4 regions of the Staphylococcus sp. FW104-15G4D genome follow, and region 3 is predicted to be linked to each of the others. Evidence: predicted binding sites of a transcription regulator. Region 3 holds the regulator's gene; each other region holds the start of a gene.
The links. The regulator Rex, encoded in region 3, represses fermentation and respiration genes when NADH is low (regulators of the CRP and FNR family bind a similar motif). The targets are predictions, from matches to a motif close to TTGTGAAATATTTCACAA.

Region 1: a site for Rex is predicted at 3,256-3,273, ahead of AC3WQX_RS02680 (cytochrome ubiquinol oxidase subunit I). Genes of this name have one in related genera too.
Region 2: a site for Rex is predicted at 2,144-2,161, ahead of qoxA (cytochrome aa3 quinol oxidase subunit II). Genes of this name have one in related genera too.
Region 4: a site for Rex is predicted at 3,148-3,165, ahead of AC3WQX_RS07465 (nitrate reductase subunit alpha). Genes of this name have one in related genera too.

Annotation. Positions count from the first base shown of each region.
Region 1 is NZ_JBYTCH010000001.1:513,431-521,111, reverse strand. Features, by position in the region: gene AC3WQX_RS02690 (potassium channel family protein) at 36-695, opposite strand; gene AC3WQX_RS02685 (cytochrome d ubiquinol oxidase subunit II) at 781-1,797, opposite strand; gene AC3WQX_RS02680 (cytochrome ubiquinol oxidase subunit I) at 1,794-3,149, opposite strand; gene AC3WQX_RS02675 (glutaredoxin family protein) at 3,356-3,598, shown strand; gene ptsP (phosphoenolpyruvate--protein phosphotransferase) at 3,741-5,459, opposite strand; gene AC3WQX_RS02665 (phosphocarrier protein HPr) at 5,462-5,728, opposite strand; gene AC3WQX_RS02660 (hypothetical protein) at 5,886-6,425, opposite strand; gene AC3WQX_RS02655 (class I SAM-dependent rRNA methyltransferase) at 6,485-7,657, opposite strand.
Region 2 is NZ_JBYTCH010000001.1:488,732-496,412, reverse strand. Features, by position in the region: gene folD (bifunctional methylenetetrahydrofolate dehydrogenase/methenyltetrahydrofolate cyclohydrolase FolD) at 1-210, shown strand, start outside; gene AC3WQX_RS02565 (globin domain-containing protein) at 301-1,446, opposite strand; gene AC3WQX_RS02560 (DUF5011 domain-containing protein) at 1,708-2,025, shown strand; gene qoxA (cytochrome aa3 quinol oxidase subunit II) at 2,330-3,454, shown strand; gene qoxB (cytochrome aa3 quinol oxidase subunit I) at 3,454-5,442, shown strand; gene qoxC (cytochrome aa3 quinol oxidase subunit III) at 5,432-6,037, shown strand; gene qoxD (cytochrome aa3 quinol oxidase subunit IV) at 6,034-6,324, shown strand; gene rihC (ribonucleoside hydrolase RihC) at 6,475-7,383, shown strand; gene AC3WQX_RS02530 (serine hydrolase domain-containing protein) at 7,526-7,681, opposite strand, start outside.
Region 3 is NZ_JBYTCH010000004.1:17,449-25,129, reverse strand. Features, by position in the region: gene AC3WQX_RS10485 (sucrose-6-phosphate hydrolase) at 1-953, opposite strand, end outside; gene AC3WQX_RS10480 (LacI family DNA-binding transcriptional regulator) at 1,188-2,138, opposite strand; gene AC3WQX_RS10475 (ammonium transporter) at 2,283-3,533, opposite strand; gene AC3WQX_RS10470 (sulfurtransferase TusA family protein) at 3,711-3,935, opposite strand; gene AC3WQX_RS10465 (YeeE/YedE family protein) at 3,954-5,048, opposite strand; gene AC3WQX_RS10460 (hypothetical protein) at 5,130-5,417, opposite strand; gene AC3WQX_RS10455 (redox-sensing transcriptional repressor Rex) at 5,506-6,147, opposite strand; gene AC3WQX_RS10450 (ABC-F family ATP-binding cassette domain-containing protein) at 6,504-7,681, shown strand, end outside.
Region 4 is NZ_JBYTCH010000002.1:213,009-220,689, forward strand. Features, by position in the region: gene AC3WQX_RS07465 (nitrate reductase subunit alpha) at 1-3,076, opposite strand, end outside; gene cobA (uroporphyrinogen-III C-methyltransferase) at 3,292-4,230, opposite strand; gene nirD (nitrite reductase small subunit NirD) at 4,221-4,535, opposite strand; partial or broken gene nirB (nitrite reductase large subunit NirB) at 4,539-6,943, opposite strand; gene AC3WQX_RS07485 (sirohydrochlorin chelatase) at 7,040-7,681, opposite strand, start outside.

The DNA.
Region 1 (7,681 bases), on a different contig from region 3:
AAGAAAAAACGTATATCTTAATTTATCGTCACCGATTATTTGGCTATATTTTTCTCGAAACGACCTAAATCATTATCATGACCAATCATGATTAAAATATCACCAATCTCTATACTAAGATTCGGATCTGGGGAAACGATAAATTCTTTCGCTCGTTTAATTGCAATGATATTTATGCCATATTGTGCTCGGATGTCTAAATTAATTATAGTCTGTCCAGCCATTTTTTCAGTCGCTTTAAGCTCTACAATTGAATGCTCATCAGCAAGTTCTAAATAATCTAATACACTCGCACTTGCTACATTATGCGCTATACGTCTACCCATATCACGTTCTGGGTGAACGACAGTGTCTGCACCTATTTTATTTAATATTTTAGCATGGTAGTCGTTTTGTGCTTTTGCAGTTACCTTTTTAACACCTAACTCTTTTAAAATTAAAGTAGTTAACGTACTTGATTGAATGTTTTCACCAATGGCCACAATGACATGATCAAAGTTACGTATACCTAAACTTTTCATGACCGCTTCATCAGTCGTATCAGCTACAACTGCATGTGTTGCGATATCACTATATTCATTAACACGATTTTCATCATTATCAATTGCCATGACATCCATATCTAAAGCGTTAAGTTCTCTAACAATACTGCCACCAAAACGACCTAGTCCAATAACGACGTATTCTTTATCCATATGCGTCCTCCATTAAATAAAAGAGAAAAAGAGAGTTTGATGATAAAATATATCAACATATCTCCCCTTATACTCAAAGGTTATATTATTTCTTTCCTTCTACGTACTCTTTATCGAATACAAATAATCTTAATAATAATATTAACGATGGAATTAATAAAAGTAAACCTAAAATAAAGGCTATAACTAATGCTAATCCCATTTCTGGATTAACATGAGAACTTGTGATTTTCACAAATGGATGTAATAAAAATGGCAATTTACTCATACCATAGCCAAAGAATGCAAAGAACATCTGTAATATGACCATGACAAAAGCTAATCCATGATTTTTCTTAAGAATCGTTAATACACCTGCAATTAAAAAGAAGATAAAACTGATTACAAACATCCACCAATAGTTAAATACAGCATTATTGAAATGATCTGCATTTTGTATTCTTAAAGATAAAAATACAAACAATGAAATAACAATCATAGGCGGGCCCCAGAAAATATGCCATTGTCTTGTTAAGTGGTATGCAGGTTTATCTTTCGCTTTACTAGCATAAAATGTTAAGAAACCTGAAGAAATATATAGAACCGAAATGATAGCCAAGAATACCACAGACCAGGCAAATGGACTTAATAGTAATTGTACCCAGTTCAAATCTATATGAGACCCATGTTCTCTGATATATCCACCTTCCGAGATAGTTAGTGCAGTAGCTAATGATGCTGGAATAAGTAATCCTGTAAAACCGTAGAGAACTATCCATGGTAACTTCGTATCTTGTCCGTAATTTTCAAAAGCATAAAAACTACTTCTAATGGAGATAAGAATTAATGCTATTGAACCTGGAACTAATAAAACGGTTCCCAAATACTTTGCAGAATCAGGGAAGAACCCAATAAATCCAACGAAGAAAAAGACGAAGAAAACATTTGTAACTTCCCACACTGGATTAAGATAACGATGAATTAAGTGATTGATCTTCTTCTCTTCACCAGTAATTCTAGAATGTAAAGCGAAAAATCCAGCACCAAAGTCAATTGATGCTACGATGATGTAACAAAATAAAAATATCCATAATACTGTTATCCCAATATATGCGTAAATCATTTTGCTCCACCTCTTTCTTCAATCACTTTGTCTACATCTTGATAAGCAGGTTTATTTCGATACATACGAATAAGTACATAAGCTGCTGTTACCATAAGCACGAGATACAATATACCGAAGAGAATCGTAACTAACGTGATACCACCTGCTTGTGTAGCAGCCTGAGACACACGCATATAACCTCTAATGATCCAAGGTTGACGACCCATTTCAGTTAAGAACCAACCAAATTCTATTGCAAGTAATGAGGCTGGGCCAGTTAAAAGTATTGCATATAGCATAGCTTTATTAACTTTAAATTTACGTAATTTCTTGAAGAATAAAATTAACATATATAGTCCTGAAATAATGAAACAGAACACACCCATAGAAACCATCAAATCAAAGAAATAATGAACAATCATAGGTGGTAAATCATTTTTAGGAAAATCAGTTAATCCTTTAACTTTTGTTTTGAAACTGTCATCTGCTAAGAAACTAAGTAATCCCGGAATCTCAATAGCACCAGTTACTTCATGTGTCTTCTCATTGAGCACACCAAAGAATACTAAGTTAGCATGTGATTGAGTATCATAATGCCACTCATAAGCAGCTAGTTTTTCTGGTTGCACTTTGTGCAAGAATTTAGCGGAAAGATCTCCAGCTACCATCGATAATATCGTTGATAAGAAACCAACTATCATTGTCATTTTCAATGCTTTTTTATGATAAGTTTTATCTTCAGAGTGTTTATTACGTAATAATTTAAACGCCGCTATTGCAGCCAATATAAATGCCATCGTCATGCCAGCAGTAGCTACTACATGGAATGCTCTGACAATAAATGAGGAGTTAAACATTGCCTCTAATGGTTGTACATTAACCATGCGTCCATTTTTCATTTCAAAACCTGCTGGTGTATTCATAAATGAGTTAACTGATGTAATAAAAAACGCCGAGAATGAACCACCAATAATTACAGGTAATGAAATAATAAAATGCGTCCATTTATTTTTAAATCTATCCCAAGTATACAGATAAATACTTAAGAAGATTGCTTCAAAGAAGAAAGCGAAAGTTTCCATAAATAAAGGTAAAGCAATAACATGCCCACCCATTTTCATAAATGTTGGCCACACAAGCGAAAGTTGTAAGCCTATAATAGTACCTGTCACGACTCCAACGGCTACTGTAATTGTGTACCCTTTTGACCATCTTTTCGCTAATGCAATGTAGTTTGCATCATTCTTTCTAATACCGATAAATTCTGCAATCGCAAACATTAAAGGCATACCTACGCCGATTGTGGCAAATATAATATGCACTGCTAATGTCATACCAGTGAGAAATCGGCTAATTTCAACTGAATCCATATATAAATCACCTTTTTTATCTATTTTTATTAATAATTGGAGTCACAAGTGTCTAAAATTATAAAACCTCATGACTTTGAACAAAATTAAATTGCTTTAAATTTATATGTACATTTTTTGACAAGACACATAATGTTCACATGTTTGAAATTCTCAACATTTTTCTATATAGTATTTTGAGAAATACTAATGAAAGGACGACCTATATGACTTCGAACATTGTCATTTATACCCAAGATGATTGTCCACCATGCACTTTCGTGAAAAATTATTTATCAGAGCAAGGCGTTGATTTTATTGAAAAGAATATTAAAAATAATCAATATCGTAATGAAATGATTGATTATGATGCATTTGCAACGCCTTTTATTTTATTAAATAATGAACCAATGTATAGTGTAGACATGGACAAAATAAATTCTACATTGAATTTAAATAGTAAAAATTAGTCATAAAAATCACTCAACATTATCTTTTCTAGGATGTTGAGTGATTTTTTAATAATTGAGGCCAGCTTATTTCAATTACAGATTAAAAAGAGAGTAAATGCAATGTTGCATTCACTCTCTCATGCTGTATTATTAAGCTATATTATTTTGCTTTATTGTTAACTAATTCCATAACTTCTTCTTGTGTAGCACATTCAATAGCGCGATTAGCTAATTCAGCCATTTCATTTTTACTTAAACCATTAATTTGTCTTCTAGCTTTAAGAATAGAAGTTGCACTCATTGAGAACTCATCTAATCCTAAACCTAGTAATAATGGAATAGCTGTTTCATCTCCGGCCATTTCACCACACATACCAGTCCATTTACCTTCTTTATGAGAAGCCTCTATTACTTGCTTAACAAGACGTAAAATAGAAGGATTATATGGTTGATATAAATAAGATACACGTTCTGACATACGATCAGCAGCTAGTGTGTATTGAATTAAGTCATTAGTACCGATACTAAAGAAGTCTACTTCCTTCGCAAAGACATCTGCTAATGCAGCAGTTGCTGGAATTTCAACCATGATACCTAATTCGATATCGTCAGAAATGTCATAACCTTCATTTTCAAGGTTTTTCTTTTCTTCTAAAAGAATCGCTTTAGCATCACGGAATTCTTTGATAGTAGCAACCATTGGGAACATGATATTTAATTTACCGTAAGCAGATACACGTAATAATGCACGTAATTGCGGTCTAAAAATATCTTGTTGAGCTAAACATAAACGAATTGCTCTATAACCTAAGAATGGATTCATTTCTTCAGGTAAATTTAAGTAAGGAAGCTCTTTATCTCCACCGATATCTAAAGTACGTACAACAACACGTTTACCATCCATTGTTTCTAGTACTTGTTTGTAGGCTTCAAATTGTTCTTCCTCAGTTGGCATTTGGTCTCTTCCCATATAAAGGAATTCTGTACGGTATAAACCTATACCTTGAGCACCGTTTTCAATAACTCCTGGTAAATCATTTGGCGTACCAATATTCGCTGCTAATTCAGCATGCACACCATCAACAGTTACCGTATCCGCGTCACGTAATTTTTGTAGTTCCTTCTTATCTTCAAAGAAACGTTCACGTTTGTTTTGATAAGCGATTAATTCGTCTTCAGTTGGATCGATAATTACATCACCTGTAATTCCATCTACAACAATCATATCACCTTGTTTAACTTGCTGAGTAATAGTTTGCGTACCTACAACTGCTGCAATTTCAAGTGAACGACTCATTATTGCAGAGTGGCTCGTTCTACCACCGATGTTAGTTACAAAGCCTTGGACGAATTCCTTGTTTAATTGTGCAGTATCTGAAGGTGTTAAATCGTTACCAATTATAACAACGCTTTCATCAATCATACTTGGGTTTGGTAATTCTACACCTAGAATGTGCGCTAAAACACGTTTAGAAACGTCTCTAATATCTGCTGCACGTTCTTTCATGTATTCATTATCCATAGATTCGAAAATAGTAACAAATTGAGTTGTCACATCGTTTAATGCTGTAGCCGCATTAACTTTATCATTTCTAATTTTATCTTGGATAGGTTGAATTAATTCTGGATCATCTAGAACTAATAAATGAGCATCAAAAATAGCTGCTTTATCAGCGCCTAATTGAACTTCTGCATTATTTCTAATCTTAGTTAATTCAACTTTAGATGCTTCGATAGCTTTATTGAATTTATTAACTTCGCCTTCTACATCAGTGACCTGTTCGTTACTGTCAAAAGATAAATCTGGCTCTACTAATAAGTAAGCTTTTGCGATTGCTACACCATCAGAGGCAGCAATCCCTTTAATTAAGTTAGACATAATTATTTAGTTAATCCTTCTTTTGATAAGACATCACTGATAGATTCAATAGCATCAGTTTCATCGCTACCGTCAGCATAAATAGTGATTTCAGCATCTTTACCTACACCTAAACTCATAACACCCATGATTGATTTTAAGTTAACTTTTTTACCGTTATATTCTAATTGAATATCTGAATCAAATTTTGATGCAGTTTGAACTAGCATTGTAGCAGGGCGAGCGTGAATCCCTGTTTCGTCGATAATTACATATGATTTTTGTTCCATAGTTATATTCTCCTTCGTATAGTTAGAATCTTCAATATTATTACAATCTAACATATATTTTATACAATAACTTTACCAAAACCGATTGTTAAATTCAATTCGTTTAAAACCGGTTTCAATATCATTATTTACGTTACATTAGAAATTATATCACTTACTATAGGTTATTGATAACTTTTTCACATTTTTCAACGTGATCTTTACCAAGTTTATTCATAAAGTAGTAACTAATTGAAGCTGAAACAGCTTGACCGATTACTGGGAACCATTTTGTTTGTTTAGCAGCTGCTCGTTTCGCTACATCTTTAATAACAACTTTTAAGAGTGCTTCTGAAACTTTTCTTCCTACAAATTGACTCCCTTGAATCGCTGCAGCAGACATCACTCTCTCTCTTACATCATCCCCTAACGAATTCACTTCTTTATGATCTAAACCATAAATTTTGTTAACATCCTCAATAATGTCTCTCATTAATTTAATATCTACACCGAAGTCTAATCCTGGGATAGGTACAATACTTGCGCCTGATGAAAGTATTGATTTCTTTTTAACTAACGTTAACGCCTGTTCTCGGCGACGCGCTAATTCTTCTTTAGTCTTAGGTAAATTATTTTTTTCTTTAATTTCTTCTATATTTAAAAGTTCATTGCCCACTTTATTAGTGATATCATTTGTGAATTTACTTCTAATACCCAAATTCATACATCCTTTCTTAGTATTGTTTCAATAAAATCTTATACCCAATATTTAAAAATTTAATGCTTAATATCTATAAATACAGCTTTTAAATATTTTGAAGGTTTGTAATGTGGATGAGTCTTGAAATCTTTAGGAAGTCCCATGACCTCTCTTATTTCAAACTCTACCCCCTCTTCATCTAATGTCTTTTTAATCACATTTTTGAACGCTTTTAAAGAAAATGCACTTGAATTTGTACATAATAGCAGTGAACCCTCTGGAGCTAATACACTTAAGGCGCCTTTAACGAGTGAACCATAGTCTTTCTGAACTGAGAATGTCTTTTTCTTATTGCGTGCAAAACTTGGCGGATCAATGACTACCGTTTCATACTGAAGACCATGACGTGCCGCGTAATTATAATAGTCAAACGTATCCATCACATAAATGTATTGAGATTTAGGATCAATACCATTTAAACCAAAGTTTTCTTCCGTTAAGCCTCTTGAACGATTTGCTAAGTCAACACTTGTAGTTGAACGTGCATTCTGAGCTGCTATAACTGAAAACGCTCCTGTATAACTAAATAAATTTAATACATCTCTATCTTCAGAAAATTGGTCTCTTAATTTTTTACGTACTTCCTTTTGATCTAAAAAGATACCAGTCATTAAACCATCTTCTAAATCTACATTATAAAATGTGAAATTTTCTTCAATAGTAATTGGAAACTCAGGGGCTTCACCATCAACAAATCCACCTGTGTATGTTGTATCCTTAAATCTCATTTTTTCATATAAAGACGTATAACCAAATACTGTTTTAATTGCTTCTATGATAAGATATCTAAATTTATAAATGCCTTTGGAATACCATTGAATTAATAAATGACTATCATAATTATCAATTGTGAGGCCTCCTACGCCGTCACCCTCAGCATTAAAAAGTCTAAAAGCATTTGTACCATCAATGTTGAAATAATATTCTCTTTCCTCTAATGCACTTTCAAATAATTTTACGAAGAATTGAGTGTTAATGTCCTCATTTTCATCATAACTTAATACCCAACCTAATCCTTTATGTTGACGGCCAACATAGCCAGTTGCGATATACTGTTGTTGATCAGTCACAATTTTAACTAAATCCCCTTCTTTAAGGTGGTCATGTTGGTAAATATCTTCCTCATCAATTAAAGGATATTGATTAAGATATTTAGTTTCTTTACCTCTATTCAATGTTGCTATTTTCATTTTTTACTTTTACCTCACTTTCTA
Region 2 (7,681 bases), on a different contig from region 3:
AAAGACGTGGTTAAAGAAGGTGCAGTAATTATTGATGTTGGTAATACACCTGATGAAAATGGCAAATTAAAAGGCGATGTAGAATATGAAGAAGTGAAAGAAATCGCCGGAGCAATTACACCTGTTCCAGGTGGTGTAGGACCATTAACAATTACTATGGTACTAAATAATACACTTATAGCAGAAAAAATGCGCAGAGGAATTGAATAAATCTCTACGCTCTATAACTTTCCATTCTTTAAATAAAAAAATTAACCATCTCAGTAATCATTTAAATACTGAGATGGTTTCTTCATTATATTATACAGTTACACTTAATTTAGGAATGAATGTTTCGTAATGAATTTTATTTGTATCTACATTCATTTCTTTTAATGCTTTTATAATTGATTGTAAGAAGTGAGTACCTCCACAAATATAAATTTCTGTTTCTTCATTAATATAGTCTTTAAGTTTTTCTTCATCTAGATAGCCTTCTGAGTTTTTATCATGTAGGTGATAATCAACAGATTCTTTAGTAGTTGCAATTTCATTAATTAATGATTCAAACGGTGCATCGTTAACATCATTAGTAACCTGAATAAATTGAGCTTTAGACCCATTTGTAACTGCTTCATTAAACATTGGTACTAAAGGGGTAACTCCTATACCAGATCCTAAGAATAATTGTTCGTTATTCAAGTTTTCTACTTTAAATGGACCTACTGGTGCAGATAAATTAATTGAATCACCTTCTACTAACTCATCATGTAATATAGTAGATACCTCTCCTTCATGCTCAGTTGTCACATCTCGTTTAACTGCAAATGTTAAATGTTGTTTGTCACCTTTTACTATTGAATAATGACGTTTTGCACGATACGGCATCTTTTCGCTACTTACATCTACGGTAATGTATTGACCTGGAACAAATTGACTTAAATCATGTTTATCTGAAACAACTGTGAAAGACTTAATATCTGAAGAAATATGTTTAATTTCTTCTATTTTAAATGGTTGGAAACCGTCCCAAGCCATTTGACTATAAATATCCTTTTCAACTGAAATAAATACATCAGCGATATCTTGATAGGCTTTCTTCCATGTTTTAATAATTTCATGATCATCATCTAATCCCACTACTTCTTTTATAGCTGCAATCAGATTTTCACCAACAATATCATATCCAGCAGGTGGTACTTGTAATGCACAGTGTTTATAAGCGATTTCTTTAACTACTGGCATAATATTTTCCAAATGCTCAATGTTAACTGCCGCAGCTAAAACACTTTGTGCAAGTGCAGTTGATTGAAGACCCTTTTGTTGGTTCGTTTGATTAAACATATTTTTTAATTCAGGATGTTGTTTAAACATTCTTTTATAGAAATGTGATGTAATTATTTCACCTTTATCCTGTAATACAGGAACAGTTTCTTTAATGATACTTTTTTCTTTTTCCGTTAACATTATTTCCACTCCCACATAAGGTCTCAAAAGGCCTATTAATTTATTGCAAGTTAATTCTATTCCTATTTTTCTAAAAAATAAATAAAATGCTAAAACCTTCACAAAACTTTCAATTTACATAATCTTTAATGAAATTTACTTAAAATATATTTAATTTTTATTAAAACTGGGGTATATTAAGACCATAGTATGATGTATAAATCTTAAATATAAAGTATATTAGATTTAAATCATAGATGACTATCAGACGGAGGTTAAGTTATGAATAAATTACTACAGTCATTATCAGCGCTTGGTGTTTCAGCTACCTTAGTAACGCCTAATTTGAATGCAGAAGCGACTACTAATACCGAACCTCAACTACGCGGGGTCAATGATATTGTAATTGAAAAAGGCCAAGATTATAATTTATTAAATGGTATAAGCGCATATGATAAAGAAGATGGTGACTTAACTCATAAAATCAAAGTCGACGGTCAGGTAGATACATCTAAAGTTGGAAAATATGAAGTTAAATATATAGTAACTGACTCTGATGGAGCAGAAAAAACATCTACGAGATATATTGAAGTAAAATAGAATCTTTCCTATTTAAAGTTGAGAATTTTCTCAACTTTTTTATTTGCAAAATCCCCCTCAACCCTTCAATTGATAACACTTCTCAATACATAAGTTGTATTACATGCAATTTTGTTAAATTTGTCTAATTTCACAAAATGTACACATAATTTTAACAAATCTTAAAATCCCCGTCATACCTTATATCAATGCTTATTCTTTACATATAACAACAAATTTTTTTTTACAGGTACTTGTAAATATTGTGTAATAAACTAAAATTAGTGGTAAGCCCTACATTTGTAGTATTAGGAGGTCAAAAAAAGTGTCAAAATTTAAGTCTTTGCTTCTATTATTTGGCACACTAATTTTACTTAGTGGCTGTTCAAATATAGAAGTTTTTAATGCAAAAGGGCCAGTAGCAAGTAGTCAGAAGTTCTTGATCATCTACTCAATCATCTTCATGCTTGTTATTGTTGTCGTTGTGCTTGCCATGTTTGCATTCTTTATTTATAAGTACAGTTATAATAAGAATGAAGTATCAGGCAAGATGCACCACAATTCTTTAATAGAAACAATTTGGTTTGTGGTACCTATCCTAATCGTTATTGCTTTAGCTGTACCAACAGTTAAAACATTATATGATTATGAGAAACCACCTCAAAAAGACAAAGACCCACTTGTGGTTTACGCAGTAAGCGCTGGTTACAAATGGTTCTTTGCTTACCCAGATCAACACATCGAGACTGTTAATACATTAACAATTCCTAAAGATCGTCCAGTCGTATTCAAGCTTCAAGCTATGGATACTATGACAAGTTTCTGGATTCCACAATTAGGTGGTCAGAAATATGCTATGACTGGTATGACAATGAATTGGACTTTAACAGCAGATCAATTAGGTACCTTCAGAGGTCGTAACTCTAACTTCAATGGTGACGGATTTGCTCGTCAAACATTTAAAGTTCACTCTGTAAGCCAAAATGATTTCGATAAATGGGTTAAAGAAGCTAAAGGTAAGAAAACATTAAATCAAGATACATTTGATAAACAACTCTTACCAAGCACACCTAATAAAGAATTAACATTCAATGGTACTCATATGGCGTTTGTTGACCCAGCAGCTGATCCAGAATATATCTTCTACGCTTATAAACGTTATAATTTCGTTCAGAAAGATCCTAACTTCACTGAAGAAAAAGATCTTTATAAAGATGTAAAAGATAAACCTGTTAAACCAGCTCGTAAGGTCAAAGTGACAAACGCGAACTATGAACGTCATGGTATGAAACCTATTATTCTCGGCAACAATGAAAAATATGACAATGAGTTCAAAAAAGAAGAGGACCATAACTCTAAAGAAATGGAAAAAATTTCTAAAGGAGCAAAAGACGAAAATGCGTCTAAACTTCAAAAAAAAGAACATGATGATCATGGAGGTGGACATTAATGAATTTTCCATGGGATGAATTACTCGTTAAAGGTAACTGGATGATTATCATGGCGCAAATTGCTGCCCCATTCTTAGTTATCGGACTTATCGCAGTAATTAGCTATTTTAAATTATGGAAATATCTATACAAAGAATGGTTCACATCCGTAGACCATAAAAAAATCGGTGTAATGTATTTAATCTGTGCCGTATTAATGTTCGTACGTGGTGGTATTGACGCGTTATTAATTCGTACTCAATTAACTATTCCAGATAATAAATTCTTGGAAGCAAACCACTATGATGAAATTTTCAGTACGCACGGTGTAATCATGATTATTTTCATGGCGATGCCTTTCATCTTTGGTTTATGGAATATCGTCGTTCCATTACAAATCGGTGCACGTGATGTTGCCTTCCCTGTAATGAACAACGTTAGTTTCTGGCTATTCTTTGCTGGTATGATTTTATTCAACCTATCATTTATCGTAGGTGGATCTCCAGCTGCAGGTTGGACTAACTATGCACCACTTGCTGGTGAATTTAGTCCTGGACCAGGAGTCAACTACTATTTAGTTGCAATACAAATTTCTGGTCTTGGTACATTAATGACTGGTATTAACTTCTTTGTAACAATACTTAGATGTAAAACTCCTACAATGAAGTTCATGCAAATGCCAATGTTTACTGTAACAACATTTATTACTACGCTTATCGTCATTTTAGCTTTCCCTGTTTTAACAGTTGCGTTAGCATTAATGACTACAGATAGAGTGTTCGGTACACACTTCTTCACAGTAGCAGATGGCGGTATGCCGATGTTATGGGCAAACTTCTTCTGGGTATGGGGGCACCCTGAGGTATACATCGTTATCTTGCCAGCATTCGGTATTTATTCAGAAATTATCCCAACTTTCGCACGTAAACGCCTATTCGGTCACCAAAGCATGGTTTGGGCGACTGCAGGTATCGCGTTCTTAAGTTTCTTAGTTTGGGTTCACCATTTCTTCACTATGGGTAATGGTGCGTTAATCAACTCATTCTTCTCAATTTCAACAATGTTAATCGGTGTGCCTACCGGAGTTAAATTATTTAACTGGTTACTAACATTGTATAAAGGTAGAATTACATTCGAGTCACCTATGTTATTCTCACTAGCATTCATCCCTAACTTCCTATTAGGTGGGGTTACAGGTGTAATGTTAGCGATGGCATCTGCTGACTATCAATATCACAACACTTATTTCTTAGTAGCCCACTTCCACTATACATTGGTTACTGGTGTAGTATTTGCCTGCTTAGCTGGTTTAATCTTCTGGTATCCAAAAATGATGGGTTACAAATTAAACGAAACATTAAACAAATGGTGCTTCTGGTTATTCATGATCGGATTTAACGTTTGTTTCTTACCTCAATTCGTACTCGGATTAGATGGTATGCCACGTCGTTTATACACTTACATGCCTTCTGATGGTTGGTGGTTATTAAACTTCATCTCAACTATCGGTGCATTATTAATGGGAATTGGTTTCCTATTCTTAGTTGCAAGTATCGTCTATGCTCATATCAAAGCACCACGTGAAGCAACTGGTGATAACTGGGATGGACTTGGTCGTACTTTAGAGTGGTCAACAGCTTCAGCTATTCCACCTAAATACAACTTTGCAATCACTCCAGATTGGAATGACTACGATACTTTTGTTGATATGAAAGAACATGGTCGTCATTACTTAGACAACCATAATTACAAAGATATTCATATGCCTAACGATACTCCAGTAGGTTTCTGGATGGGTATCTTCTTTACAATCGGTGGTTTCTTCTTAATCTTTGAAACACTCGTTCCTGCAATTATCTGCTTAGCAGGTATCTTTGGAACTATGATTTGGAGAAGTTTCCAAATTGATCATGGTTACCACATCCATGCTTCTGAAGTTGCAGAAACTGAAAAACGTTTAAGAGAAGCTCGTATTAAAGAAAGGGAGGCTGTAAGTCATGAGTCATGATACTAATACAATCGATTCACGTAGTCATGAAGGCGAATTAAATAAACTTGGCTTCTGGATTTTCCTTACAGCTGAATTCGCGTTATTCGGTACCCTATTCGCAACGTTATTAACTTTGCAACACGGTGGCGATTACGCTCACAAAATGACTACAGAGTTATTTGAATTGCCTCTTGTACTAATTATGACATTCTCATTATTATTAAGTTCTTACACTTGTGGTATTGCAATTTACTACATGCGTAAAGAGAAACAGAACTTAATGATGATTTGGATGATTATCACTGTATTATTAGGGCTTGTATTCGTAGGTTTTGAAATTTACGAATTCGCACACTATGCACAAGAAGGAGTAAATCCTACTATCGGTTCCTTCTGGTCTAGTTTCTTCATCCTATTAGGTACGCACGGATGTCACGTATCAGTAGGTATTGTTTGGATCATTTGTTTATTAATCCAAATCGGAACTCGCGGTTTAGATTCATACAATGCTCCTAAATTATTTATAGTAAGTTTATACTGGCACTTCTTAGATGTTGTTTGGATCTTCATCTTCACTGCCGTATATATGATAGGGATGGTGTATAGCGGATGAATACAATCGTAAAACATACTGTCGGTTTCATTGCTTCAATCGTTTTAACGCTTTTAGCAGTTTTCGTAACACTATACACATCAATGACATTCCATGCTAAGGTAACAATTATCTTTGGTTTTGCTTTTATCCAAGCTGCAGTTCAATTATTAATGTTCATGCACTTAACTGAAGGTAAAGATGGTCGAGTTCAATCATTCAAAGTTATCTTCGCAATCATCATTACCCTAGCTATCGTTATTGGTACGTATTGGGTAATGCAAGGTGGTCACTCTCACCACTTATAAAACTGAGGTAAAGATTATCAAGCTCATGGCTTAGTTAATCAACACGCAAGCTAGCATATATATGTTAGCTTGCTTTTTTTATTGTCGAAATTATGATGATACAATGATACGCTTAATGGGAAGTTCATTTTTAGGAGGCGAATTAATATAATGGTAACCCCAATAATTATTGATACTGATCCTGGTATAGATGATGCTGCAGCAATCAGTTTGGGTTTATGTCATCCAGAATTTGATGTAAAAATGATTACTACTGTGAATGGGAATGTAGGTATTGAGAAGACTACCGCAAATGCTTTAAAGCTTAAACATTTCTTTAATAGTGATGTGCCTGTTCATAGAGGTGCATCAAAACCCTTATTAAACGAAATTGTCGACGCTGCACCAGTTCATGGAGAATCTGGTATGGATGGCTATGACTTTCCCCCACTTGCGCAAAAGGATTTGGCATCTACCCACGCTGTTGAAGCTATGAAAGAAACAATTTTAAAGAGCGAGAATCCTATGACTATCATTGCAATTGGTCCATTGACTAATATAGCAATACTCCTTTCTACATATCCTGAAGTAACTGATTACATTAAAGAAATTGTTCTTATGGGTGGTAGTACAGGAAGAGGAAACGTCACGCCTCTAGCAGAATTTAATATTTATTGTGATCCTGAAGCTGCGCAAGTGGTATTTAACTCTGGATTGCCTCTGACAATGATAGGATTAGACTTAGCTAGAGAAGCCATATTTACACATGATTACGTTAAAAGCTTTAAAAATCAAAATGAAACAGGACAAATGTTACATGATTTATTTCAACACTATCGAAGCGAAGACTTCGAATATGGCGTTAAAATTTATGATGTGTTTACTATTTTGTATTTACTGCAACCTCAAGCATTTAATGTCAAAGAAGCAGATGTTCAAATAGAATTAGCTGGTCATTACACTAAAGGAGCAACTGTTGTAGATTTCGAATCTCAATATCCTAATTGTACAGTTGTACTCTCACCTGTAGATAAAGATTACGAAGATTTATTCCTTAACGCACTGAGCTATTGTAAATAGTAAGGTATATATATTGAACTATATATTAAAAAAATCAGACTGAGATAATAGTTAATTTCTCAGTCTGATTTAATATATTGGCTAAAAATATCTTTATTGAATATGCGTGGTTTTTATTCTAATCGTCTTTTTAGGTGAATATCTAATGATTTGTACGCTGTTTTTCTTGAACTTTAACACCTGGTGTATTATAAGGTTTCTTTTGATTAAGAATATTATAGAAAATATGTCTCATTTTATCTTCATTAGGCACGAAGCCGTTAGTATTTTTAATATTAGTACCTAATATAGCAACATA
Region 3 (7,681 bases):
GCCCAACCTTCACTATCTGTCGGATAATCACTTTCTGGTAAGCCCATCCAACCAATTAATATGCGTTTTCCATCTTTATCTATAAATGTTTGAGGTGCATAAAAATCAAAGCCTCTATCTAACTCTTGAAACTCTTGATGATCAAATGTCATATTTTCAATATTTAAATGACCGATCATGTAGCCAGATTGATAAATATTGCGATATTTATTTCCATCCGCTTCAATCCCTTGCGGACAAAATAAAATAACACCCTGTCCATCTAATTCGAAATAATCAGGGCATTCCCACATGTAACCAAAATGATTTAAATTCGTTTGAATTTCACCAAGAAATGTCCAGTTAACAACATCATCACTTTGATATAGTAGTAACCGCCCTTGTTCATTATTATTTTGGGCTCCTATAATTGCATACAATTGATCATCTTTTTTAAACACTTTAGGATCTCTAAAATGACTTGTGTATCCATCAGGTTGTCCATGAATTACTGGTTTAGGAAACTTCTCAACTGAACCATCTTCTTTAACGCGAGCAATCATTTGACTGGAGGTACGTTTCCAATAATTGTCTCTATGATTACCGGTATAAATGTAATAAAGATGACCATTAAACTCAAATGCACTACCACTATAAACACCATGACTATCATATTTTGTGTCAGGCTCTAATATAGGACCTTGTGCTTTGAAATGTACTAAATCATCACTTTTATAATTAAACCAATATTTCAAACCATGAACCGCCCCTAGAGGGAACCATTGATGTGATATGTAATAATAGCCGTCATAATAAATGAGACCATTTGGATCATTGAGCAATCCTGTTTCAGGCTGAATATGGTATGTCTGTCTATAAGGAGAAGCATCGACTCGTTGTTTTAAATTTTTAAATGTCTCTGTATCAACATCCTCTATTCGTTGATAACGTGCTTCACGTGTCCATTCCGCCATGTTTTCACTCCTAATCTCGACTGATTTGACTTTTACTTAACTTTATTATTTTAACATATTAGCTTAACACTACGATGTAGAATTTTTGTTAAGAACGCTTATTTATGAAAATGAAAACCACAATACTTTAACGTTTTTATGATAAATAAATTTTCTTAAGTATATATCTTAACAAATTTAATCATCGTAGTGGTATCGGTTCCAAATTATTATAAAATAAAAATCCCTCACCTTTTACTTAATGACAGGAATTTTTATTTTAAGTTCTGTAGTTTGATGATTTAATAATTGATTAATTTCTTTAAGTGCTTGCTCTCCTGCTTCTTTATAATTTAAGTGAATTGTTTCAATTATCGGAGACACTACTTGTGTCATTGGATCACCACCAAATCCAAAAATTGCATGAGGAGATAGATCTTTCTTATGATCCGCACAAAATTTGTGAATTGCTAAGGCAATTGAATCCGTTGCACCGACAATTGCATCAACTTCCGTTATATTGGATAAATATCTCTCAACATCTACCAGAGCTTCTTCATATTTAAATGTAGTTTCATAAATCTTAGGTTCAATATTATATTGTTTTAGAGCATCTATTAGTCCCTTTTTACGTTTAATACCAACAGCAACATCACGTTCACTAACGCTAAATAAAGTGACTTGGTGTAGTCCTTTTTGACCTATTCTCATACCTATTTCAAATCCAGCTTGGTAATCATCATGATATATACTATGCAATTGTGCATGTTCTTGCCCTACAATAATAACCGGTACGTTAATCTTTTCTATAATTTGAATATGTTGTTCAGTAATGTTTGTAGCCATTAAAACAATACCATCTACTTTACTTCTTGATAATGTTTCTAATGCTGCAAGTTCTGCTTCTAGTTCAAGTCCAGTATAATTTAATAAGAGTTGATAGTTATGTAAATGACATTGGTTGATGACACCTTTAATAGTTTCATCAACTGCGAATGAATTCATACGTGGAATAATTGCTCCAATAAGATTTGTACGTCTTGCTCTTAAACTTTGAGCAAATTGATTAGGTTGATAATCATACTCTTTAATAATTTTTGTCAGCTTTTCTTTTGTTTTATTACTAACGGATCCATTGTTTAAAAACCTTGAAACAGTACTTTTTGATACACCCGCTAGCTTGGCGATATCAGAAATATTTTTCATAAGAAAACTCACCTATCATATATTCAATAACTTAAACTTATTCTATCACATATGTAATCGCTTTAAATACTTAAATCAATTACATTTTAAATACTAAAGTTTAATTGATATGAAGGTGAGTGTATTTATTTTTGAAAATAATTTTTAAAATTTCATACGGCGATTGAATTTGTTCAATTCGCCATAGAAGTAGGCCTTTTCTCCATGAACGATTGCATCAAGACCTGTTTTATCCTCCTCTTCAGTAGTTGCTAAAGGAGTGAATGATTTAATTACTCTAGCTATCATGTATGTAACTATTGCACTAAATACGACAGTTGCTATTGCTGCTGCTAATTGAATGCAAATGACTTTAAAGTTACCTGTATATATGAGTCCATTTTCAATAGCATCATTTACTTTATGAGACTGGAACACACCTGTTAAAACTGCGCCTAATACTCCCCCTACACCATGAATACCAAATGCATCTAGAGCATCATTATATTGTAACTTCACTTTAATTAAATTAATAACGACATAACAACCGATACCACCAATTATAGCTATGATCATGGCACTTAAATAGTTAACATAACCTGCTGCTGGAGTAATAGCAACGAGACCTGATAAAGCGCCTGATAATAATCCTAAAAGACTTGTCGTTTTTTTCAAAGCATACTCTAAAATTAACCATCCTAGCGCACCTGCACTTGCAGCGATGACTGTGTTAACAAATGAAATCATTGCGATTTGGTCGAAAGTAAATGCACTACCTACATTAAAGCCATACCAACCCAACCATACTAAAATACCTCCGATGAGAGTTATTAGTAAGTTATGTGGGGTATGTTTCTCTTGCTTTTTACCTACACCAATCATTATTCCTAATATAAGACCAGACACCCCTGAGGTAATATGCACAACTGTACCCCCGGCATAATCAATAGCACCGAGTTTACTAATCCATCCGCCGCCCCACACCCAGTGAGCTACTGGACTATAGATAAATACAACCCATAAACCGACAAAAATAAGATAAGGGATAAATCTCATTTTTTCAGCAATTGAACCTGATAAAATAGAAACTGCTATAGTACAGAACATCATTTGGAATAACATGAAGAGTGCGAGAGGGACATGAGGGCTAATAGTTTTAGAAATAGCAAAGCCTACATGGTTTAGACCTAGAAATTTTAAGCCACCTAACCAATCATTACCTTGATCAAAACTAATAGAAAAACCAATAATCATCCACGCAAAGGTAACGATAACTATTGCAGCCATACTTTGCATTACTGTATTTAATGCATTCTTAGATTGGACTAGACCTCCATAAAATAAACTTAATCCTGGAGTCATTAACCAAACTAATAATGTACATAGAAATAAGAAAATTGTATCATCCATATTCATTCTTACCACTTCCTTTAGCAACATCATAAAGAGTGTTTAGTAGAAGTGCAAAAATCGGTAAGATAAAATTACACTAATTGTAAGATTAAGTGACATCATAACTTGAGTATTTGAATATATTAAAATAAAAAAGCCAGTGACATCGTATGATATCACTAGCTTACGTCTAAATTAAATTTAAGGTTTTTGAATAGTTATCGTCCAAGAAGCATCATCTAATTGTTCATAATTAGTGACTGGATATCCATTTTCAGCTGCCCAGTTTGGTAAGGCTTCTGTTGCCTGCGTACAATCAAAGTCTATTTTTAATTCATCGCCTTGCTCTAACTCTTCCATTTTCTTTTGCGCTTCAATAAGTGGAAATGGACACACCATTCCAACAGTACCTAATTCATGTACCAATTTCTTATCCTCCTTACCTTATGTTGTCTGAGTTTGTTGACTCACTTGTTTACGTTTAGATTTTTCATTAGATGATTGTTGAAACTTTTTCATTGGTTTAATAAAAATAAAATAACTCATGAACCATACACCAACTATCATTGATGCTAAACCTAACCATCCTTGCCAGCTCATTGTTGCGGTTTCTACTAACCCATTACCAATTGAACATCCACCAGCTACTGAAGCACCAAATCCCATCAATATGCCACCAATAGCACTGTTACGAATCGTCTTCTTATCTGGAAGTCTCCATTTAAATTCTTTAGACCCTCTAGCAGCAATATATGAACCAATAAAGATACCGAGCACTAATAAAACGCCCCAATCGATGAACTTAGTGTCACCGGATATTAGAAAGTTAATCAAATTAGCAGATGGAGTCGTAATCCCAAGTCCATAAGGTCGACCAGTTGATTCACTCATGGGCCATGCTAGTAAAGCAATAAGTCCTACGGCAATACCAGCTATAAATGGATGGTATTTTCTTTCAAATAAATAGTGTCTAATACCTGTATATTTTTGTTTTAACTTAGGCACCATCACTTTCGGTTTACGTATAGTTTTCACAACCATTGTAATTGTAATAATTGCTAAAATTAAAACAAGTACCCAATTAGGAAGCCCTGTTGAATGACTTACACTCGCATTCACGTTCGTAGGCTTATTAATCATATTCATAACAGGAAGGAGTACTCCTGTTTTAGTAATTGCAGAAGTTATAGCATATAAAATTAATGCCACCCAACTTCCAATTAAACCTTCGCCAGCACGATACCACGTACCTGTGGCACAGCCACCAGCTAATACAATACCAACGCCAAATATAAATGATCCTATAATCGTCCCTAATACTGGAAATGTATGTGTAGGCACTTCAATAATACCTAAGCTTGTTAATATGAGTAATCCCAAACTCTGAACTGTTATAGCTACGAGCAATGCATAAAACATTTTATTACTTTTTTGGACATACATGTCTCTGAAACCGCCCGCTAGACAGAATCTTGTTCGTTGCATTACGAACCCTAATAATACTCCGACAATAAGTCCACTAATTATCATCCATGTCATTTAATCACCTATTTCCGATATAAATACTAAGGTATTATATTAGAAAAAATGAAAAATTGCAAGTTCAATATTTTTTGAAACCTAATGTATTTTCAATTCTTTACTCAATGATTTTAAATCCTCTTTTGAAAAATGACTAAATTTATACCACTCATGATTGTTATAGTAAACAAATAATTTACTTCCCAGCAGTCCTTTCGAGCACTTATATCTCACAACTTTATTAATATCTAACTCTATATCAAATGGAGTATATTCTTTGCCATAAGCTTTGAATTGTAAAGTATTCTCATTGATTACTAATTTTCCAGGAACCCTTATCATTTGAGGGATATGTGCTTTAAATGTACAGTTTGCTTCAAATTTCATTATGGCTTGTGCCCCCTTTATTTTATTACGTATACTATATCATTTTTACATAATAAAGTAGCATCCTAAATTAGGATGCTAAAAGTTATTAATTATTATTACTATAGTTCTTCATAAAGAACAATAGTGATTGTAGTTCAATACCCAAATCAATATGGTGAACTTGTACATCTTGTGGTGTTTTAACTCTGCTTGGCGTAAAGTTAAGTATACCTTTCACACCCGCTTCAACGAGTTGATCAGCAACCTGTTGTGCTACACTTTCAGGAGTCGTTAATATCACAACGTCAATTTCTTCTGCTGCTAATGTAGATTGAATTTCATTGATATTTTTAACAACGACTTTACCCACTTTCTCTCCAATTAGATCTTCTCTAATATCGAAAGCTTCAGTAATTGTCATCTCAGCGTGTATTGAAAAATTATAAGTAAGTAACGCGCGACCTAGATTACCAACACCTACTATCGCAATTTTAATTTCATCACTTTCACTTAGTTCAGACTTGAAAAATTCAAGCATACTATCGATGTTGTAACCATAGCCTTTTTTACCTAATTCACCAAAATATGAAAAATCACGACGAATCGTTGCCGAATCTATTTGTAAAGCTTCACTGATTGCTTTAGAATTCACACGGTCGATACCCTTAGATTTTAATGTACTCACAAATCTATAATATAAAGGTAAACGCTTTAATGTAGCACGAGGAATTTTAATATTTTCTGGCATCCAATATGTCCCCCTTAAAGTTTGAATGAATTATATTTATGTATTCAAACGTTTTATCGTGCAAGTTGTAAGGCGTTTAAATAAACAAATAATTGCCTTCAATGAATACTTAAATATTATACATTATTGATTTTTAAAAATAAATATCTCAGTTTCATGTAATGCGCGAATGCTGTAAAATAAAGATAATTGAGTCAATAAATAGCTTAATCGTCATACCTTATGAGGTAGATGTACCCTATTATTAAAAAATAATGCTTAACTATTTAAAATTCACATAAAATTAAAATTTTTTAAATCTTATTGATTACATATAGTCTATAACTATTTAATAGAATTAGAAAGGTGAGAATCGAATGATACTTTTACAACTTAATGACATCTCGAAATCGTTCGATGGTGAAGATATTTTTACTGATGTAGACTTTGAAGTTAAAACTGGTGAAAGAATTGGTGTCGTTGGTCGAAACGGTGCAGGTAAATCTACATTAATGAAAATCATAGCCGGCGTAGAAGGTTACGATAGTGGTCATATATCGAAAATAAAAAATTTAAAAATGGGTTACCTCACGCAACAAATGACACTTAACTCCACGGCTACTGTCTTCGAAGAGATGTCAAAACCATTTGAACATATAAAAAATATGGAAAACTTAATTAAAGAGGAAACAGATTGGTTGGCACAACATACAAATGAATATGAAACCAAAACTTATCAAGAGCATATGGAACGTTATGAATCATTAACAAACCGGTTTGAACAACTTGAAGGTTATCAGTATGAAAGTAAAATAAAAACAGTTCTTCACGGGCTTAATTTTACTGAAAGTGATTTTAACAAACCCATTAATGATTTTAGTGGTGGTCAAAAAACACGACTTTCTCTTGCTCAAATGTTATTAAATGAACCCGACTTACTATTGCTAGATGAGCCAACAAACCACTTAGATTTAGAGACTACTAAATGGTTAGAAGATTATTTAAAATATTTCAAAGGCGCCATTATCATAATTAGTCACGATAGATATTTCCTAGACAAAATAGTTACTCAAATTTATGATGTTGCCCTTGGAGACGTTAAACGTTATGTAGGTAATTATGAACAATTTATTGAGCAACGTGACCAATACTATGAAAAACGTATGCAAGAGTATGAAAAGCAACAAGAAGAAATTCAAAAATTAGAAACATTTGTTGATAAGAATATTACACGCGCTTCAACAAGTGGCATGGCTAAAAGTCGACGTAAAACGTTAGAAAAAATGGAACGTATAGATAAGCCAATGATTGACGCTAGAAGCGCAAATATCCAATTTGGCTTTGAAAGAAATACAGGCAATGATGTCATGCATATTCGTGACCTAAAAATTGGTTATGATTCACCTATCACTCAACCTATTAATATCGAAGTATTCAAGGGGGATCATATCGCAGTAATAGGACCAAATGGCGTAGGAAAAACGACACTTATCAAAACAATTGCCGATAAGCAAAACAAACTTGGTGGAGAAATTACTTTTGGAGCAAATCTTCA
Region 4 (7,681 bases), on a different contig from region 3:
GTACGAGTCTCTCAATATTAGTTGTGAAAGGAGAGTATCTTCGACCATTTTTATTTGAACCTGGAAATACCGCCGTTGGAATTACTTCTCGTGGTTGTGATGTTATATTCAAAAATGAAATCTTCTCTGAAGCACGAGCTTGAGAGATATCCTTCAATGGCATTCCAGTTTGATGTTCTAAATCTTCATAAGATAGTTGTGATAATTTCCCATTAGTCGCAGAGGAAATATTTAATATTGCATCTGCGACTTTACGTGCAGTGTCAATTCGAGGTCGATGATTTCTTACCGAATTTTTATCATTATCATTCCATGTACCGAGCATGCTTTTCAGTTCTTCATACTCATCTTTTACGCTGAAACTTACTCCATGAGCACCTACGTTGGCTTTTTCAAGTAAAGGACCAAGCGTGACAAATTTATCGTAAATTTTAGTGTAATCACGTTCTACAATGGCAAAGTTGGGCATTGTTTTTCCTGGAATACCTTCAATTTCACCTTTCGACCAATCTTTAACAATTCCAAATTCAGAACCTAATTCTTGTTTAGAATCATGACCTAGAGGTGTTGTTACAACATCTTTGAATGTTCCTGGTAAATAATCCTTTGCCATTTCTGAAATTGCTTTACTTAAAGTTTTATAAATATCCCAATCTGAGCGTGATTCCCATAAAGGATCTATCGCAGGATTAAAAGGATGTATAAATGGATGCATATCTGTTGAAGATAAATCGTGTTTTTCATACCAAGTTGCAGCTGGTAGAACGATATCGGAATATAAAGGCGTCGCAGTCATTCTAAAATCTAATGACACTAATAAGTCTAATTTACCAACAGTATCTTCTCTCCATTTAATTTCTGAAGGTTTATCATCTTCATTAGGTTCAGCCATTAAACCTGACCGTGTGCCTAATAAATGTTTCATGAAATATTCTTGTCCTTTAGCGGAACTGGATATTAAGTTTGATCTCCAAACAAATAGTGTTTTAGGATGGTTCTTTCTTAAATCTGGATCTTCAATTGCAAATTGAGTCTCTTTATTTTTTATTGAGTCAATTGCTTTTTTAAGAATAGCCTCATTAGAGTCGTTCCCTTCCTCTTTGGCTTCTTCTCCGAACAACAGACTATTTTTATTAAATTGAGGATATGAAGGTAGCCAACTTAATCGGGCAGCTGTCACATTGTAATCTGCTGGATGTTGATGTTTAATATTCTCAGCTAATGGTGATTTAAATTGATCAACATTTGATTCCTCATATTTCCATTGATCTGTTGCAAAATAGAACCAACTTGTACCATTTTGTAAACGTGGCGGTCCTTGCCAATCCTTAGCAAAGGCAACAGTATTCCATCCTTCAATAGGTCGACACTTTTCTTGACCTACATAATGTGCCCAACCGCCTCCATTGACTCCTTGACATCCACAAAGCATTACTAAATTTAAAATCGAACGGTAAATCGTATCTGAATTAAACCAGTGATTAATGCCTGCGCCCATAATAATCATAGACCGTCCATCTGTATCAATTGCATTTTGAGCGAATTCTTTAGCAACTTGAATGACTAATCCTCTATTGATACCAGTAATAGATTCTTGCCATGCTGGTGTATATTTGGATTTAACGTCATCATAGGATTGAGCTTCAAGTTCATGGTTAAAACGTTGAATACCATATTGACTCGCCATAAGGTCATAAACAGTTGATATATATACTTCTTGATCATTAGACAATCTAATCTTGCGAGATGGAATAGGTCTCTTAAACACGCCGTCACCCTTACTATCAAAGTATGGGAACTGGATAGTTTGTAATTCATAATCTTCTTCAACCATAGATAAAGCCGGATTAATTTTTGTTCCATCTTCATTCTCTAATTTTAAATTCCATTTCTTACCTTCTTCCCAACGCTGGCCCATCGTTCCATTTGGTACTACTAATTGTTGACTTTCACAATCAAAAATAACTGGCTTCCATTCACTATTCTCACTATCAATACCTAAATCACTTGCTCGTAAAAATCGACCTGCTTTATAACCATTTTCATCTTGATCTAACATAATCACGAACGGCATATCAGTATATTGCTTCGCATAATTGATAAACATATCGTTAGGTTCATTTTCATAAAATTCCTGTAAAATAACGTGCGTCATAGCTTGCGCTACTGCAGCATCTGTACCTGGATGAGGCGCAAACCAATTGTCAGCAAATTTCACGTTTTCTGCATAATCTGGTGCAACTGAAATGACTTTAGTCCCTTTATATCTTACTTCAGTCATAAAATGTGCGTCTGGTGTTCGTGTTAATGGTACATTGGATCCCCACATGATAATGTAAGCAGCGTTATACCAATCACTCGATTCAGGTACGTCTGTTTGTTCTCCCCATATTTGAGGTGAAGCAGGAGGTAAGTCAGCGTACCAGTCATAGAAGCTAAGCATTTCTCCGCCCAATAGATTAATAAATCTTGCTCCTGAGGCATAACTAATCATAGACATTGCAGGTATAGGAGTGAATCCTGCAATTCGGTCAGGACCATCTTTTTTAATCGTATATAAAATTTGTGCTGCAATAATATCTGTTACGTCTCTCCAGTTTGCTCTAACATGACCACCTTTTCCTCGAGCTTCTTTATATGCTTTAGCTTTATTTTCATCTTCTACTATAGAGGCCCATGCTGCGATTCGATTGCCGTTATTTTCCTCTAATGCTTGAGTCCATAAATCTAATAATTTCCCTCTAATGTATGGATATTTTACTCTTAGAGGACTGTACTCATACCATGAAAATGAAGCGCCTCTTGGACATCCACGAGGTTCAAATTCCGGCATATCAGGTCCGCAACTTGGGTAGTCAGTTTGTTGATTTTCCCAAGTAATCACTCCGTTTTTAACAAATACTTTCCACGAGCATGAACCAGTACAATTGACGCCGTGAGTCGTTCTAACTACCTTATCATGGCTCCATCTTTCACGATACATTTTCTCCCATTCTCTACTCTTTTGCTCTAAAACTGACCAATTTCCATTAAACTTTTCAGTAGGCTTAAAGAAATTTAATCCAAATTTTCCCATTAATGACATCCTTCCACTTTGAATGCTTTTATCATTTCGCATTTATATCGTAGTATTCGTGTTCACAATGATTGTACATTTTTTCACAAAGTTTTAATATTAGGGAAATACCTAATTGAATAGTTTTAATCCCTAAAAAAGGGACGACAATATTGAATTCGAGTGAATCCAATTTGTCGCCCCACGCTTCCGAGGAGTATCAAAATTAATTCTATTTATACTTGAATATAACTAATATCGTGTTGGTCCATTATATTTTTGTATAATACTTGTTGAGTATGATGGTAACTATTATCAAAATTAAGTAAACAATTCTTCCCTTCTTCATACAATGCTTCAGCTTTTAACATAGCAGTTTCTTTATCTCCATTAATCACGTACAAAATATGATTGATATCTTCCATGGTGCTATCCAATACCATTTTATCTATTTCATTCACCAATGGACCTAATATACAAATTCCCGGTTGTCCCTCTGAATTATCTTCATTTAATAGTTGTTCAATCGTACTTAGATTCCCGGTAATCACTTTTTGATTATAGCAAGTAGCATTAAAAACGATAGCTATTGGATAATCTTCACTAGTATAATTTTTAATTTGTTCGATGATTGCACCTAGTCGTTTAATTCCCATGTAAATGGCCAAAGTTCCACCATTCATTAAATTTCTTATATCAATATCTTTATTAGTAGACTCTTTAAAATGTCCAGTTGAAAAAGTTACACTCGGCGCTATTCCTCTCATAGTTAATCCTATATTGAGAGAGGCCACTGCAGCACTTGCTGATGTCACGCCTGGTATAATTTCATGTTCAATGCCATATGATTTTAAAGTATTAATTTCTTCAGTAACCCTGCCAAATATAGCAGGATCTCCACCTTTTAAGCGTACAACACATTGGTATTTTTCAGCCATTTGAACTATTTTTTGATTGATATCCTCTTGTTGAATGTGTTTGCAGTAAGGTTTTTTCCCTACATCAATCAGTTCAGTTTGAAAACTTGAATACTGTAGAATAAGAGGATTGACTAAACGATCATAGAGAATGACATCTGCATTTCTAATGATACGTTCTGCTTTTTTAGTTAATAAATTAGGGTTACCAGGTCCTGCCCCAATTAAATATACCTTTCCCATTGATTTTAAAGACATATATAAACCTCATTATCGATAACCTCAACAGTATAGGTTTGGACACAACCTGAATCTGGCTCTTGTACTTTTCCAGATAACAAATCTATTTTTTGGTCATGTAAAGGACAGTAAACATAATTTCCACTTACAGTCCCTTCAGACAATGGACCTTTTTTATGCGGACAGATATTACTTACAGCGTAAACATCTCCCTTTTCAGTAAGAAATATTCCAATTTCTTTATTATCTACAATGACTTTTTTACCTATAAGTGGTGTTAACGCATCTAATGTTGTAACTTTCACCTTTTCCATTGCTTTCATCTCTTACACCTTCTCAACTTCAAAGATTTTTTGTGCATTTTTATTTTCTACAATGGCTTGCCATGGTTCATTTTCTATAGCTTTTTTCGCTTCCATAATTCTATTAAATAATTCTTCTTGTCTTTCTTTATCTAATAAAACTTCTTTCACATTTTCAAAACCTAATCGACGAATCCACGGTGCAGTTCTCTCGGCATAAATACCAGTTTCTCTATAATATTGCATTAAAGCACCGCATAATTGAATGACTTCATCTTCAGTTTCTACTGTTGTTAGTAATTGTCCGACTGTAACATCAGTACCTCCATTGCCACCAATATATATTTGGTATCCATTTTCAACTGAGATGACACCGAAGTCTTTCACACCAGATTCTACACAACTTCTAGGGCAACCGGAGACGCCCATTTTAAACTTATGAGGTGTATCAATATATTCGAAAGTTTTTTCGAGACGAATACCTAGACGAGTTGTGTATTGTGTACCAAAACGGCAAAATTCTTTTCCGACACAACTTTTTACAGAACGCGTTTTTTTACCATAAGCGGAAGCTGAACGCATCCCTAAATCCTTCCATACATTAGGTAATTCTTCTTTGTTTAAGCCATATAATCCAATACGTTGTGATCCTGTTACTTTTACGAGTGGCACATTGTATTTCTTAGCAACTTCTCCAAGTTTAATAAGCTGGTCTGGATCTGTTACGCCCCCTCTCATTTGAGGTATGACAGAAAATGTACCATCATTTTGTATATTGGCATGATAACGCTCATTTGCAAATCGAGAGTCTTGTTCATCTTGATGCTCAAATGGATATACCATATTTAGATAATAATTAATTGCAGGACGACATTTAGGGTATCCATTTTTATCTTTAAAATTCAACACATGTCTTACTTCCTTGGATGTTTTAAGACCTTTAGCTCTGATTTGAGTCACAATTTGATCTCTAGTAAGTTCTGTACAACTGCATATTCCTGAAGGTTTTGCAGCTACAAAGTCATCCCCGAGTGTATATTGAAGTATTTCTCCTATTTGTTTTTTACATTTACCACATGAATTACCTGCTTTAGTAGATTGGGTTACTTCATTGACAGATGTAAGACCTTCTTTAGTAATAGCGTTCACTATCGTACCTTTATTGACACCATTACAACCACAAATTGTTTCATCATCTGCCATATCAGCAATTGAAACTGAACATGTATCATCACCTTTGTGTAATAATGAGACAAGCGTATAATCTTCGAGGGATTCATGTTTCTTCATCATATTATAAAATCGAGATCCATCATCTGTATCTCCATAAAGTACTGCTCCTACAACTTGTCCTTGATTTAAATATACCTTTTTATAAATATTGTCAATGCTATTAAAAATCTCGATACCGTGTATGTCATCATTTTCAACAATCTGACCAGCACTGTATAAATCACAACCAGAAACCTTTAAAGAAGTGAAAGTTGTTGACCCTTTGTAACCTTCTGTTTCATTTCCAGTTAAATAGTCAGCAAGAACTTTACCCTGTTCATAAAGTGGTGCAACTAAACCATAAACTTTACCATTGTGTTCAGCACATTCTCCAATTGCATAGATATTTGAATCGGACGTTTGTAGAAAATCATTGACTACAATACCTCTTTGAACATCTAATCCAGCATCTTTAGCCACCTCTGTATAAGGTCTAATTCCTACAGCCATAACGACTAAATCTGTCTCAATCACACGTCCGTCCGCTAATTCAACAGCTTCAACATCCTCATCACCTATAATGCGTTTTGAGTTGGCTTGCAATTCAAATTTCATGCCTTGCTTTTCAAGATCCGCCCTCAACATATCGCCAGCTTTTCTATCCAGTTGCATCTCCATTAACCATTCAGCAAGATGAAGTACTGTGACATCCATACCTTGGTCTAATAAACCACGTGCGCACTCTAATCCAAGTAGCCCACCACCGATGACAATAGCTTTTTTCTTTTTACTAGCGATATCGATGATTTGTTCTGTATCTTGTATCGTTCTCCACCCGATAACACTCGGTAAGTTAGACCCCTCAATGGGTAACACAAAAGCTTTAGAACCTGTTGCGAAAATACAAATATCATATTCTAGTTCTATACCTTTTTGTGTAATAATTTTTTAGATTGTCGATTTACCTTTTCAACTGGGTCATTATTGATAAGTGTAATATGATTTTCTTCATACCATTCATAACTGTTCATAATCGTCTCTTCGACAGTCATTTTATTTTGTAAAATATTGGATAACATAATTCGATTATAGTTTGGATAAGGTTCTTTACCGACTACTGTGATATCATAGCGATTCGCATCTCGACTAATCAGTTCTTCTATAGTTCGTATACCTGCCATACCGTTACCAATCATTACTAATTTTTGTTTAGACATATATATGCTCCTCTAATGTAAAAATTAATCTATAATTTATTACTAAAGGATTGGTAAAAGAGTCTAAACTAAGGAATCTAAGTATTTAGTGATTATTTATACAGCTAATTGTTCTATACGTGCGCGAATAATTAATTTTAAAATGTGGTCAAAATTAATAGATGGTGTAATATGAAGATTACAATGAATATCCATTTCTGATATTAAACGCTTAACTTTATTAACTAAACGGCCATCAAATAAAAATAGCGGTACGATGATTAAATCATCGTATTTTTTAGATATTTCATCCAAATCATTTTTAAATGTCATTACACCATATAGTGCTCTCGCGTATACTGGTTTATTTGAATCAATACTTTTCACAAATTCTTTTAATTCTTCATGGGCTTTTGTGAAACGACCACTACCGTTACCATGTGCAATGATGACTGTTGCTACATTCGCATTAGTTGGTAAGTCTACATCTGCCATTCTTCTTTCAACTAAATCCTTCATATAAGGATGCGTACCAAGTGGCTCACTCATTTCACTATTAATATGAGGATATTTCTCTTTCATGCTTTTTAAAATCTCAGGTATGTCGCCTATATAATGCATCGCTCTGAATATAAGTAAGGGTACAATTCTAAATCGTGTCACACCTTGCTTAATCATTTTTTCCATAGTCAATTCAAGATTTTGTGTATCACTTTCTAAAAATGCAAGCTCATAATGATAATCTTCATCTTTTAAAAG